Regions from separate parts of the Mesobacillus sp. genome, predicted to be linked through region 3. Evidence: predicted binding sites of a transcription regulator. Region 3 holds the regulator's gene; each other region holds the start of a gene.
What was found. Region 3 encodes LexA, which represses DNA repair genes until DNA is damaged. Its sites were predicted from a motif close to CGAACATATGTTCG; they were not measured.
Positions count from the first base shown of each region.

Region 1: uvrB (excinuclease ABC subunit UvrB) is a predicted target of LexA. The motif match lies at 2,571-2,584, and genes of this name have one in related genera.
Region 2: AC3EBE_RS15125 (YhjD family protein) is a predicted target of LexA. The motif match lies at 2,898-2,911, and genes of this name have one in related genera.

Region 1 is NZ_JBYNSB010000023.1:168,135-173,275, forward strand. It holds gene AC3EBE_RS08900 (HAD family hydrolase) at 1-216, shown strand, start outside; gene AC3EBE_RS08905 (GNAT family N-acetyltransferase) at 203-610, shown strand; gene AC3EBE_RS08910 (EAL and HDOD domain-containing protein) at 759-2,003, shown strand; gene AC3EBE_RS08915 (CsbA family protein) at 2,158-2,397, shown strand; gene uvrB (excinuclease ABC subunit UvrB) at 2,738-4,717, shown strand; gene uvrA (excinuclease ABC subunit UvrA) at 4,725-5,141, shown strand, end outside.
Region 2 is NZ_JBYNSB010000037.1:69,273-74,413, forward strand. It holds gene AC3EBE_RS15110 (M48 family metallopeptidase) at 1-1,266, shown strand, start outside; gene AC3EBE_RS15115 (IDEAL domain-containing protein) at 1,446-1,682, opposite strand; gene AC3EBE_RS15120 (competence protein ComK) at 1,873-2,448, shown strand; gene AC3EBE_RS15125 (YhjD family protein) at 2,484-2,870, opposite strand; gene AC3EBE_RS15130 (S9 family peptidase) at 3,117-5,105, shown strand.
Region 3 is NZ_JBYNSB010000041.1:23,599-28,739, forward strand. It holds gene AC3EBE_RS16400 (DUF896 domain-containing protein) at 224-457, opposite strand; gene AC3EBE_RS16405 (YneB family resolvase-like protein) at 540-1,208, opposite strand; gene yneA (cell division suppressor protein YneA) at 1,235-1,552, opposite strand; gene lexA (transcriptional repressor LexA) at 1,706-2,329, shown strand; gene AC3EBE_RS16420 (hypothetical protein) at 2,491-2,709, shown strand; gene AC3EBE_RS16425 (ATP-dependent DNA helicase) at 2,775-4,703, opposite strand.

The DNA.
Region 1 (5,141 bases), on a different contig from region 3:
CTCGGAATGCAGCAGCTTTCCGTTGCGCCGGAAAACAGTGTCTATGTAGGCGACCACCCTGAGAATGATGTCAAAGCCTCCAGGGAAGCAGGAATGATTGGGATTTGGAAGCGTGATCCTTATTGGAAAGCGGCCGAGGCTGATTTTATTATCGAAGATTTGGGAAAGTTAATCGAAATCGTTTTGAAGGGAGCTGCTGAGAATGGGAGATTTTGAGGTGAGGTATCTTTCTCCGTCAGTGGAAGAGTATCTCCAATTGCGCAGGGAAGCCGGCTTGAGCAGCAAATCGGTAGAAGCCGCCACAGTCGGCCTGGGAAACTCGCTTTTTTCAGTGACTATCTTTAACGGATCTACGTTAATTGGAATGGGGAGAATCATCGGCGACGGCGGGGCTTTTTTTCAAATTGTCGACATCGCGGTCAATCCGGGTTACCAGGGAAGGGGTCTCGGCAAGCTGGTGATGAAGGAGCTGATGGCCTATCTCGACGAGCATACATATGAAGGCTCGTATGTCAGCCTGATTGCGGATGAGCCTGCGAACAAGCTATATGAGAAGTTTGGGTTCACTTATACTTATCCTGGATCTTTTGGGATGCAGAAGAGGTACTAAGAATCGGAATTTACTGCTATTTTTACAAAATATAGTAATTATGAATACTACTTGTCATCTATTAAAAATAGTAGTATATTTTTCCCACAACGATATTGTTTAATATTGACAGATTTGGTTTTTCCTAAGGTTTCGGGAGGGATGGATTATGGATATTTATGTTGCCAGGCAGCCGATTTTCGATATAAATGAGAGAACAGTAGCATATGAATTACTCTACAGAAGCAGTGCGGTCAATAATTATCAGCATACGAATGGCGATCAGGCGACGACTGATGTCATTGTTAATAGTTTCTTAAACATTGGAATCAATGCATTGTCTTATGGAAAGCCGTGCTTTATTAATTTTACAGAGAAGCTGCTGAAGCTTGGTGTGCCGTCCCATTTCAATCCATTATCCATCGTTGTAGAAATCCTTGAAACAGTGGAAATTAATGAAGAAATCCTGGCGATTTGCAAGGAATTGCAGGAACTTGGCTATACGATTGCGCTTGACGATTTCTTTGTATCCGAATGGAATGACCTTACAGTTCAATTGCTCGATTATGTGAAACTGATTAAAATTGATTTCCGGACCACTACCCGCAGGGACAGGCAGGAAATCATCAGGTTTATTAAAGGCCGGGATATCAAGTTCCTGGCGGAAAAAGTGGAAACGATTTCAGAATATGAAGAAGCAAAGGAAGACGGTTTCGAATATTTCCAGGGCTTTTATTTCAGCAAGCCTGTCATCCTGAATAGCTATGACATCCCGTCATACTATCATTCATACCTGCAAATAATAAATGAGATTGAGAGTCCTGATCCCGACATAGAGAAAATCAAGGATGTAATCGAGAAAGACCTGTCTCTTTCCTATAAACTGCTAAGACTGATCAATAACCCGGTTTTCAGGCCACGAAATGAAGTCTCATCAATAAAACAAGCGATTGTCCTATTAGGCCTGAATGAAATCAAAAAATGGATTTATGTGTTAATGATACGGGGAGTTGACCAGGGCAGGGCAGATGGCTCAAAGGAAAAAGAAATCATCGAGCTGTCGCTCAAGCGCGGCAAGCTGGGCGAGCTCATCGGCAGGAAGGTGGGCAGGGAAGTGCTTGCGTCGAAATATTTCCTGCTCGGAATGTTTTCGCTGATGGATTCCTTGCTGCACCTCCCAATGGAGAGTTTATTAGAGGACTTGCCTTTAAGCAATGAGCTGAAAGCAGCCCTCTCCGGTGAAAAAAACGATGAATACGCCATGCTGCAATTTTTAAAAGAGATCGAACATGCCTTTCATGAAGGCGGAGAATTAGAATTCAATCCAACCGCGATGCAGCAGGAAGAACTTTTCCGTCTTTACGGAGAGGCAAGTGACTGGGCAACGAAGGTCTTGACGGAAGTGGCTGTATAAAGGTGAGCATGCAAGGGGAACGGTCCTATTGCATGCTTTTTTGCATAACAAAGAAGATTCTTGTAACTCGACAGTAAAAAAGCTATATTCATACATATAGATATTTATGCCGTGTGCTTACGAAGAGCTTTTACAAATAAACGAGGTGTTAACAGTGCTGAAATACTTATCCGCACTTTTCCTTCCAGGATTCATGGTCGTTTTCCTGACCAGGGTTGCCTATAACCATGTCCTTGCGCTCGTGTTGATTGTAGCGCTGATCGCTGCGTCTGTGTATAAAGGGTATACTGATTCATTTTTGCTGATTGTGGTTGACGCTTTTTCACTTACTGTGGGTTTCTTTTTTGCCAATAGAATGATGAACAAAAATCGGAAGCCGAAGGGAGAAAGTTAATCTCTCATACTGGAGTAAGATAAATAAGAGTTTACCTATAGTTCATGCCTGTCGAATCCTGTTCGGCAGGTTTTTTTATACCGCAGAAGTGCCGGAGCGGATTCAATCAAACATTTGATTAACGAAGCTTCGACTGGCTTCTGCACCATTCGCTGCCAGGAAAAATTTAAATTCGAATGTTTGTTCGCTTTTTGTTGGTTTGTTTTGCATGCTTTGTGGTAGAATGAGGATATGACTTTTTGACAACTGTGAAAGACTTATATAGATGAAAGCTTTTTTTCGTGTCCGGAAAAAACACGAAAAGGGCGAAGCTGAAATAAATTTTACAGGAGGCTTTTCTGTGAAGGACCAATTTGAATTAGTCTCAAAATATTCCCCTCAGGGAGACCAGCCTGCGGCGATTGCAGAGCTGGTAAAAGGCGTTCGCGAAAACAAGAAGCACCAGACGCTTCTCGGGGCTACAGGAACGGGCAAGACGTTTACGATTTCCAATGTGATCAAGGAAATCAACAAACCGACGCTGGTCATCGCCCATAACAAAACACTGGCTGGACAGCTTTACAGTGAGTTCAAGGAGTTTTTCCCGAACAATGCTGTCGAGTATTTTGTCAGCTACTACGATTATTATCAGCCTGAGGCCTATGTGCCGCAGACGGATACCTTCATCGAGAAGGATGCGAGCATCAATGATGAAATCGATAAGCTGCGCCACTCGGCGACATCTTCCCTGTTTGAGCGCAAGGATGTCATCATCATCGCCAGTGTATCCTGCATCTATGGCCTCGGTAATCCAGACGAATACCGGGACATGGTTGTTTCCTTGAGGACAGGAATGGAGATCGAGCGCAATAAATTATTGCACCGTCTCGTCGATGTGCAGTATGAGCGGAATGATATCGACTTCAAGCGCGGTACTTTCCGAGTCCGCGGCGATGTCGTGGAAATCTTCCCGGTATCCCGTGATGAACATTGCATGAGGATCGAATTTTTTGGTGACGAAATCGACCGCATCCGCGAGGTGGATGCGCTGACCGGCGAGATTATCGGCGAACGCGACCATGTCGCGATTTTCCCGGCATCCCACTTCGTTACCCGCGAAGAAAAAATGCGGATTGCGATCGAGAATATTGAAAAAGAGCTGGAAGAGCGCCTTGAAGTGCTCCGTGCTGAGGAAAAGCTCCTGGAAGCCCAGAGGCTTGAGCAGCGCACAAGATATGACCTGGAAATGATGCGTGAAATGGGCTTCTGTTCTGGTATCGAGAACTATTCGCGCCATTTGACGTTAAGGCCTGCAGGAGCAACTCCTTATACGCTCCTCGACTATTTCCCGGATGACTTTTTGATTGTTGTCGATGAGTCGCATGTTACATTGCCGCAAATAAGGGGAATGTTTAATGGTGACCAGGCTCGTAAGCAGGTGCTTGTCGATCACGGTTTCCGTCTGCCATCGGCGATGGACAACCGCCCGCTGACGTTCGCAGAATTTGAAGAGCATGTCAGCCAGGCGATTTTTGTCTCGGCTACTCCTGGCCCATATGAATTGGAGCATACTCCTGAAATGGTCCAGCAGATCATCCGTCCGACCGGTCTGCTTGACCCGACTATTGATGTAAGGCCGATCGAAGGACAGATCGATGACCTGATCGGCGAAATCCAGGACCGTGTCAAACGCAATGAACGTGTCCTCGTTACGACATTGACGAAAAAAATGTCCGAGGATCTCACAGATTACCTGAAGGAAATCGGAATCAAGGTACAGTACCTGCATTCAGAGGTCAAGACACTTGAACGGATCGAGATTATCCGTGAGCTCCGGCTCGGAAAATACGATGTCCTCGTCGGCATCAACCTGCTGAGGGAGGGGCTCGACATCCCTGAGGTTTCCCTTGTCACCATCCTTGATGCGGATAAGGAAGGCTTCCTCCGTTCCGAGCGGTCACTGATCCAGACAATCGGGCGTGCAGCGAGGAACGAACGCGGACATGTCATCATGTATGCAGACAGGATGACCGATTCAATGGAAAAAGCAATCAGCGAAACGAAGCGGCGCCGTGAGATTCAGGAAGAGTACAATGCGAAGCATGGCATCACCCCGCAGACGATCCAGAAGGCAATCCGAGACGTCATTCGTGCAACGATTGCTGCCGAGGAGCAAGAAGATTACAGCCCGGCAGAAGGCCTGAAGAAACTGAACAAGAAAGATCGCGAGCAAGTAATCTTAAATATGGAAAAAGAAATGAAGGAAGCGGCGAAGGCACTCAACTTCGAACGGGCTGCCGAGCTGCGTGACCTCATACTTGAGTTGAAAGCGGAAGGATGACGATAACATGGCTATGGATAAATTGATCGTTAAAGGCGCCAGAGCCCATAATTTAAAAAACATAGATGTCACCATTCCGAGAGATAAGCTTGTGGTGCTGACAGGGCTTTCCGGTTCAGGGAAGTCCTCTCTGGCATTCGATACCATCTATGCGGAAGGACAGCGCCGCTACGTCGAATCCTTATCGGCGTACGCGCGCCAATTCCTTGGCCAGATGGATAAGCCGGATGTCGATACAATTGAAGGATTGTCCCCGGCAATCTCGATCGACCAGAAAACGACGAGCCGGAATCCGCGTTCCACAGTTGGGACAGTGACAGAAATCTATGATTATTTGCGTCTGATGTTTGCCAGGGTAGGACGCCCGGTCTGCCCGGTGCACAATATTGAAATTTCCTCACAGACAATCGAGCAAATGGTTGAC
Region 2 (5,141 bases), on a different contig from region 3:
GGCTTCATTGGCATCATCGCCTATATTCTGTATGGCTTCGCTGTGTACTGGTATTTGTTTTATTTTGCAGATACAAATTTGCCGTTTGAATATGAAGGCTCTCGCGCCGATCCTGCCACCTTCATGAACGGCAGGGAATTGATGCTGACTGAGGAATATTCAAAAATAAGAAACCTATTATTTTTCCTGTCCACACCGTTTGAATGGCTGTTTTACTTTTTGATCCTGCTTCTTGGCTTATCCAAAGCCTTTAAGAAATGGGCAGAAGACACTTCAAAGAATAAATATGGGCAAACGGCTATCTATATGATCTGGCTTTCATTTTTCGCCTTTATCGCAACGTTCCCGCTTAGCTATATAAGCTATACATTCTCAAAAACCTATAATATTTCTACCCAGACCTTTACTTCATGGATGAAGGATGAACTGATTGATTTTTGGATCAATTACGCGATGATGGTCGTAATTGTTGTCGTCCTTTACTGGCTGATGAACAAATTCAAAAGATCCTGGTGGCTGTTCGCGTGGCTTCTGTCTGTTCCATTCACGCTCTTTATCATGTTCCTTCAGCCGGTTGTGATCGATCCGCTTTATAATGATTTTTATCCGCTTAAGAACAAGGAATTGGAAACGAAAATCCTTGATCTTGCAGGCGAGGCGAATATTCCTGCAAAGCATGTTTTCGAGGTGAATATGGCGGAGAAAACAAATGCCCTTAATGCCTATGTTACCGGCATCGGCTCTAATTCCCGCATTGTCCTGTGGGATACCACCCTCAACAGGCTTAATGATGACCAGATTTTGTTCATCATGGCACATGAAATGGCGCACTATGTTGAGAAACATATTTATTTCGGAATAGCTGGATATCTGCTGCTGCCGCTTATTGGATTGTATCTTGTCTCGAGGCTGATGAAGTGGGCTATTTCCCGCTGGGGGCGGGAATTTAAAATCAGCGATCCAGGTGATTTGAGGTCACTGCCGTTATTCCTCATGTTCCTGTCAATGATCATGTTCGCCGCTAGTCCGGTCTCAAACCTTGTCTCCCGCTATCAGGAGACTCGCGCAGATAAGTACGCGATCGAAATGACGGACAATGCGGATGCTGCCATTTCATCCTTTCAGGAGCTGACAAGGGCAGGGCTCAGCCAGGTGAATCCGCCGCTCTTGGTGAAAATATTCAGATATGGCCATCCGACGATGCTGGAGCGGATTTCAAGGCTTGAAGAATATGAGCTGCAAAAGCGGAATGAACAGGGAAATTAAACGTATGAGCCTCCGATATTCGGGGGCTTTTTTGACGTATGGAATTAGAGATGTGATTAATGCAGGCTGGATGGGAAAGAGGAACGCATTCCTTATGGCCCGTTTTAAGCAGTGTCTGACACGCCAGAAGCAATATCTTAAAATAATAAAAAACCCCCGATATGGGGGATTTCAATCATCTAAGTTCCAAATTGTTTATTAAGATCCTTCAATTCTTCTGTCAGGGTTAAAAATAAAACCTGATCGCGATCATCTATTGCTTTATCAATTTTCGACAGCAATTTTTCTTTTTTCGTATTGAGCTGGATTTCAGAAATCAGCATGTCAACGTACAGGTCCAGAACAAAAGATTCCTTGGCTTTTATGCGTTTCATTACGCTGGCCTTCATGATTTCAGAATACGACTTTTCTTTCACTGACCTCACCTCTTAGACCTTTTTTATATTATATGGAGGATAGAAAAGATAATCAACTAAATTTTTATAATTTTTAGAAAATTTTTTCCGATATATTATTTGTGGCAAAATTAAGAAATTTTTCCACAATCAAAGAAAATAATAATAATTATGATAAGATAGGGTATATGGTATTTTAGGAGATGAAGGAATGAATGTGAGCCAAAAGAATTTAATTGAAGAGTATGAAATAAATCCTTTTACAATGATCATCCTTCCTGAAGAGTACGGAAGCAGGACTTATTCAAAGGTGATCGAATTGGAGGACGAGTATTTATCACCTTTCAGGCCGATTGATATTATCAAGAAAAGCTGTAAATATTTTGGTTCCAGCTATGAAGGACGGAAAGAAGGAACTACTCAGCTGACAGGGATTACCCATAAGGTCCCCATCATTATTGACCCCATAAGCTCCATCTACTTCATGCCTACAAGTTCACCTTCAAACCCGGATTGTATTTGGGTTGCACAGGAACATGTCCTCATTCATAAAAAGGTGGATTCCCATAGCACCCAGGTCATCTTCAGGAATAAAAAATCCATTATTCTGCCAGTCTCTCATCACTCTTTTGAAAATCAGCTGCTGAGAACATCACTTCTCCGCACGAAATTCATGCAGCGGATGAAAGACACAGAACGAAAGGCTCTATATCTATTGCATGGTCAGCAGAATGGATACGCTAATGCCGGAATGGTAAGCGAGTCCTTTATAAAACGCCACGAATAAATTTTAAGGGGATCCGAGCCTGAGGGACGGATCCCTTAATTCTTCTCAATGGGGGCTTCAGCCTGTTTGAATCGTTTGAACAGGTAATGCACCATCAATTCCTGGACCTTGTTCCGGATGCGGGGATTGAAATAGTTGTGGTGTTCTTCGTAGCCTTGATAAATGAAGAGATACATCGTAAACGCATCATCACGTTTGACTTCCTCAACCTTCAGGCTGTTTTTCTTCAGATAGCTTTTAACTTTTGCGAGTTCTTTCTGGACGGCCTTCATTGTTTCTTCGATAAGCTCCAAATAAGGCTTTTTTAATTTGAAGGGACTGTTTTCAACGACAGAAAGATCCCGATTCAGCACGACCAGGACCATCGGCAAATAAATGGCCTGCTCCATGATATCGCGGTCATGTTCTGGAATCCTTGTCATTTTTGTTGGCTCCTTTTGACTAAAAGTAGAACGTTTGTTCGTTATAATCGTAATGGATTTTCAGCATGAATTCAAGTAGGTAAAAAATTTTTTCTGCTTAGTATCATATTTTCCAAACGTCACTGAAAAATCCCGGCCTATTTCATCTGAAGGAAAAAAGAATTTTTTTAAGAAGGAGGAAAATTATTTCTGTTATCGAAATAAAGATAGATAGACAATCTTTATTTATGAAAGGGTGGCTCTCAAATGGGAGAAAAAAGATTTCTCAAAGCAGATGATTTATATGAGTTAAAGTCTGTAACAGACCCGCAAATCTCGCCGGATGGCATGAAATGTGTTTTTGTCCAGACTGAAATGGCGGAAAAAAAGAATGACTATGTTTCTAATCTATACATAATCGATCTTGCTGAAGGTGGAGAGGCGAAGCAATGGACCTTTGGTGAATTCCGGAACCATTCGCCACGATGGTCTCCTGATGGTACCAAAATTGCATTTGTTTCTAACAGGAGCGGAAAGAATCAGATCTATATACTGGATGCTTCAGGCGGAGAGGCAAGGCAGGCGACCAGCCTTAAAAATGGTGTGAGCGGCCCCGTTTGGTCTCCGGACAGCAAAAAGCTGGCTTGCTCTGTATTTCTGAAGCCTGACGAGGAATTGCTCGAAAAGGAAGAAGATAAAAAAGAAGAAAAGAAGCTTGAGCCTTTCGTGGCTGAAGAAATGAAGTATAAATCGGATGCTGCGGGATTCTGGGATGGCAAGTACAAGCAAACAGTCCTTGTTCATTTAGAGGATGGCAGCACAAAACTGGTTACAAAGCGTGATGCCGATTACCATGTACAGTGCTGGACACCGGATGGAACATCGATTGTCCTGGCTGCTGACGAAAGTCCGGAGCGTGATTTCTCATTCAAGAGCGATTTGTTCCTGCTTGAGCTTGAATCAGGCAAAACTGCAAAACTAACCAATGAAAAAGGCTATTACGGAAGTGCTGCCATTTCTCCGGATGGAAGATACATTGGCTATTTGGGACATGAAAGACAATATGAAAATGCTACGCTGTCCCAGCTTTGGGTCCAGGAACTAGCCACAGGCCATGTCAGCTGCATCACTGAGAATATGGACATCCTCGTTGGCGATGCCGTTGCGGCTGATTTCCAGCAGGGAGCACATAGTCCGGGCTTCATTTGGGGCGATGACAGCGAAAGCTTTTATTTCCTGGCGAGCGACCAGGGAAACACGGTGATCTACTTCGGCAATATGGCAGGTGAAATTTATCCAGCCTTGCTTGATCAGCAGCATGTGTACGGTTATTCACTGGATCGCAAAAATCAAAGAATCGTTGCTGCGGTCAGCAAGCCTGTGCTACCGGGGGAATTATTCCAACTAGAAGTGACAACAGGAGAAATGAAGCAGCTTACTTCTGTTAATGAAAAGTTCCTCGGCCAGATTGCCTTGTCCGAGCCTGAACCAATTTCATTTGCAGCAGGGGATGGAACGCCTCTGCATGGCTGGATCATGAAACCTGCAGGTTATGAGGAAGGGAAGAAATACCCGCTCATTCTTGAGATTCATGGCGGTCCCCATGCTCTGTACGCGAATTCATACTTCAATGAGTTCCAGGTGCTGGCGTCTGAGGGCTATGGCGTGCTTTACATTAATCCGCGCGGCAGCCATGGCTATGGACAGGAATTCGTCAATGCTGTACGTGGTGATTACGGTGGCAGAGATTATCAGGACGTGATGGACGCAGTCGATTATGCTCTTGAAAACTATGATTTTATCGATAGCGAAAGATTGGGGGTAACCGGCGGCAGCTATGGCGGCTTCATGACAAACTGGATTGTAGGGCATACAGACAGGTTCAAAGCAGCTGTGACCCAGCGTTCCATCTCTAACTGGATCAGCTTTTACGGCGTAAGCGATATTGGCTATTATTTCACTGAGTGGCAAATCAAAGCTGACCTTAGCGACATCGATACTTTATGGAAGCACTCACCTCTGGCCTATGCGGATAAAATAAATACTCCATTATTGATCCTTCACAGTGAAAAGGATTACCGCTGTCCAATCGAGCAGGCAGAACAGCTCTTCATCGCCTTAAAGCGCCAGGGGAAGACAACTAAGTTCATCCGCTTCCCGGAATCAAACCATGAGCTTTCCAGAAGCGGCAAGCCAAACCTCAGGCTGGATCGCCTCGCATATATCGTTGAGTGGTTTAATGAATATCTGAAATAAAACGGCAGCAGGCAAGCCAGGTTTTAAAATTGAAAA
Region 3 (5,141 bases):
TTTTTCAAGGGCAAATATTTCTTGGGGTGTGCGGTTAGCCTCCTCGTCGCTGCGCTCCTGCGGTGTCTCACCTGTCCGCTGTATCCCGAAGGAGTCTGCGCGTCTTCCACTACAATCATTAGGATCTTATTTCAACATCGGTGGAAGGCAATAATCATTGCGAAAACAGCCAAAACAAAAAAGGAATACAGTAAATGTATTCCGTAAATGGACATTTGGAAAATTAATGAAGCTTAGATTTATTTTGCAGATCTTTAAGTTTGCCAGGTGTAACATCATTACCCGCAGGGTCTACAATCGTTACCCCTTTTAAGGTGTTAAGCATGGAAGAACGGAAAGACTGCAGATATTCAGCGCGAAGCTTCGTTTGTTCCTTGGCTTCTTCTTCACTTAACTTAGAGGCTTTAGCCTTTCGTGCCAGTTCATTGATTCTGGCAATTTTATCACTTGATAGCATTGCAAAGCTCCTTTGTTTAAAAGTAACGTCAACAGACATGTTACTAGAATCCTCCGTTTTTGACAAGAAGACTGACCTCAAATTATTTATTGTGCAATTGTGCTTCCTCTTCCTGTGACTCGATATATTCCAGATATCTTCTATTAACAGTGGCCTTGGAAACGTTAAAGCCGAAACCCCTCAGAGTCGCGGCGATCTCAGCAAAAGTCAGCCCATTATTTCGTAGTTTCACAATTTCTTCGATGGGCATATCCTTTCTTTCCCGGCCGGAATTTTCGCCCTGTTTTTTTAAATTTCTCTGCGGCCTGTATCCATGCTCAATGGCCCGTTTCATTCCACGCTTGATTTTTATATTGTGGATTTTCCTCTGGTACTCTTCAACCATACTGACAATTTGCAAAACCATCGAGTCTGATTCTGAAAGCTGGAGTTCACCATGATGAGAAATACTATAAAGTTTTATCTCTTCTTTCAAAATACAGTGCAGTAATGCCACTTTCGCGTTTCCCCTGCCAAGCCGTGTTTCATCCTGGATGAGCAGCGCACGAATACTTTTATCCTTGATCAGCTCTAGCAGCTCCAGTATTCCTTCCCTCTCGAGATCATATCCGCTCGCCTGCTCTTTAATGACCCTAACAACCTCGAATCCATAACTGCCTGCCAGTTTAAGCAGCTCCTCCTCCTGCCTTGCGAGCGAGGATTCCTGTGTTTCCTTGGTGGTACTCACACGGCAGTAGATTATTGCTTTCATTTTTTCACCTATTTTCAAATTGCTAATTATCTTTCCGCGCCGGCAATCTGTGTTGGTTCCCCTTGCTCAGCGGCAACTGGGATCATGATTTCGTCACCCGGATGAATGACTTCCCCATTTATTCCGTTTTCCTTTTCAACCCAGCTTACGAATTGCCTTTCTGAGAGATTATGTTCGTCTTTAAAGGTTTGGGCAATTTCCCATAGTGATTGCCCTTCTTCTATAGTAACAGTTATGTATTGATCATCGGAAATCATTGAATGGACTTTCACAGTGAGTGAAAAAATCAGTCCTGCTGCAATTAAAATAATAGCATATGAATTGTTTGCCCATAGTTTTTTCATATCCAGCACCTCTTACGAATGTTTGTTCGATTATCTGTCTTTTATTATAAAGCGAACATTTGTTTTGTGTCAACTAAAAATTCGAACTTATGTTTGTATCTGTAATTTATGCATGGTATAATAAGGACAAGAAATGATATGAGGTGCGTGAATATGACAAAGTTATCAAAACGGCAGCAAGACATATTTGAGTTCATCAAAGGTGAGGTCAAGAAAAAGGGTTATCCGCCATCCGTTCGTGAAATCGGCGAAGCTGTTGGACTTGCCTCCAGTTCCACTGTTCATGGACATTTAGCCAGGCTTGAAAGCAAGGGATTGATCCGCCGGGATCCGACCAAGCCGCGTGCAATTGAAATCCTTGAGATTGAAGAGGACAGCCGGATCCCAAAATATAAAGTTGTTAACGTCCCTGTCGTTGGTAAGGTAACTGCCGGTATGCCGATAACCGCAATTGAAAATGTAGAGGAGTACTTCCCTCTTCCGGACCGCCTGGTTCCGCATGATGAGCAGGTATTCATGCTTGAAATCATGGGGGACAGCATGATTGAAGCGGGTATCCTTGATGGGGATTATGTCATTGTAAAACAGCAGAAGACTGCGAATAATGGTGATATTGTAGTTGCCATGACAGAAGAAGATGAAGCAACTGTGAAACGCTTCTTCAAAGAGAAGGACTATTTCAGGCTTCAGCCGGAAAACTCCTCCATGGATCCGATCATCCTTCGCAATGTATCTATACTCGGCAAAGTAATCGGTGTTTACAGACATATGCATTAAAAAAGCAAGCGGGCTGCCGCTTGCTTTTTTTCATTCTATTAAACTGGGACTATGAGAATAGCACATTTTATCAAAAAATAGGTTTTAGCCTTAACTCCTTGTCCTCTGCTTCATAAGATAAAGTGTAATATGAAAAGCCACCAGGGAAGGAGTTGAACAGAATGGGCTACAACCGTAACAACAATGATGTCGCAGATATTTTTTATCCTAATCGCGACAGAAACCAGGTGAGAGCGACAATTGACTTCGATGACCTTTGCCGCGCAGTACGCCGCTGTATTATCGAAGATTTGGCAGGAGCTCAAGATGATAACAGGGATGATGATCGTGATCGTGATCGCGACCGCCGCCGCCACAGAAGATGCGGATGCGGCTTCTAAGCCATCCTTAATCTCCGTCTTTGACAAAACATCCCGAACGGCCAGTGCCGTTCGGGATGTTTTCTTTATTCCCAATCTATTTTTTTAACTGGGAGTATGTTTTCAATCTGATTAAAGTACTTCGCCTTTTGGCTGTCTGTAAGCCAAATATGGACGGTACCATAGTCCTGGCTTGTCCTGATTAACCGGCCGATTCCCTGCCTTAATCTTAATAACATATAAGGAAGATCGACGTCTGTTTCAGGGTTTTCAGCATGCTTTCTTTTTGCCATAAATACCGGATCATGCGGAGGGAATGGCAAGGAAGACACTATAACCTGAGTAAGTGATTCCCCGGGTACATCTAAACCTTCCCATAAACTAAAGGAACATAAAACGGCTGAGTGTACTGTCTGGAATTCTTTTACTGTCTCGCTTATTTCCCTGTCACCTTCAAATAAAACCGCAAATGGCCATTGCTTTGTTTCAGCCCACCCCTTGAACCGCTCCATTTCCTGTTGAGAAGAAAACAGCACGAGTGAGCTGCCGCCTTTGGTCATTAAATCCTTCCCAATTTGCTCCCATTTCTCATATTCTGATGATTGAATATGTGCAGCCATCTGCATTTGTTCTTCATAATCGAATGGGGAATCGACGGTAAAGGAATTGAACTTTTCAATACCGAGGCTCTTTGCAATATAACCAAAGTCACCTGCCTGTGATAAAGTCGCAGATGAAAATATAAATGGTATGTTTTGAGAGAATACTTCCTTCTTCAGGATATCCTCAACCAGGCGAGGCATGATGACTAATGAGGTCTGGACCTCATTCTCCTCCAGCCAGAATATGCCTTCATCATTTTTCAGAAAGATCCCAAGTCCATATGAAAAAAACTCCAGGTATTCTTCCATTATTTTTAAATGATAATCGTCTATCACAAACAGCTCGGCATCGAAGACGAGCTGATCCATCAGTTCACTGACCTTCTTTTCCAGCAGTTCAGCAGTCTTCCTGATTGTTGGCAAGAATGGGACTTCTTTTCGATTCGAGCCCTCCACCGCAGCAGAATGCTCAACTAGCAAGTCAAACCAGGAATCATGGAGCTCCAAAATATCCTCGATTAAATACAGTGACTCTTCCCGTACATCCTGATGCATATATCCAGTCAGAACATTTGTAAGGGTTTGAGAGTTAAATCTATATGTCAGGCCCTTTTGCGCAGCAAACTCCAGCAAGTGGCCCTCATCGAATATAACTGTGCTCGCTTCCGGGAGAAGCGGCATCTGTCCTTCCCTCTTACGGGATTCCTTTGTCCACACATGTTCCATATAAAAGTCATGGGAACAGATAATCAAATCACCCGCATGGCGGTAGTGATCACGGTTCAATGTCTGTCCGCACCGGTGGCGCCATTCACAGGTAGAGCACTGCTGGAGCGGATCCCATGCCATCATAGTCCATTTTTCATTCGACACCCATGGATATTCCTTCCGGTCACCATATCGGCTAAACGCATTCATGGATATTCCTTCATCGAAAATAAAATCAGGGAGCTGGTCGTGAACATCCAGGATTTCCTTTTCTGTGGTTGTATTTGAAAGGTTGTCCAGCTTTTTGACGCAAACATAATTTTCGCGCGCTTTTGCCAGTCGCACATCCACCTTTAGGCCAAGAGCCTTCTCCAGCTTTTCTATGTCCCCTCCTTCTTTTACCAGCTGTTCAATGAGCGTCTCATCAGAACATGAGATAATTGCCGGCTTTCTCATATATCGGGCGTAGAGAATCGCATAAATCAAATAAACAAAGGTTTTCCCGGTTCCTACCCCTGCTTCTGCAAAAATAGTCCCCTTATTTTTAAATGCCTGTTCCACCTGGAAGGCCATATAAATTTGTTCATCTCGAAGCTCATAGCCTTTTTCAGGCAGGATTTCATAAAAAACATCACCTATATAATCACCTAATAAGTCAAAAAATGTATCGTCCTTAGTGATGGTAAACGGAAGTGTATTTGTCAATGCTTTCTCTCCTCAAAAATGCTCTAATTCTTTCACAAAAAGCCAGCTTTTATCATAACAGAAAATCCAAGTTAAAGTGATACAGATGCACACTTATCTTATTAAAAATTTTAGATTCCCTTATTGGAATTTACTGTTAAAATAAACATAGACAGTTACACTAGGGGAAATGTGAAAAAAAGTTAGTGTATTTTTTTCTTGAATTCTATGTTTCTTATCCATTCCTTCAATCTCTATCAATACTTGGATAATGAGAAACTAGGTCATCCCTCCGGAGCGCAATATTTGGGACTTGCCAGAAATCCTTCTTGGTCCAGTTATTAAAAAATGTGATTTCTATATCCTGCGACAATAAAAAATGCTGGTATCAACAATTTACCTGGATGGATTCAGAGACCCCAAAATTACCACTGAGGAATTTTAGAAATCAAAAAAAAT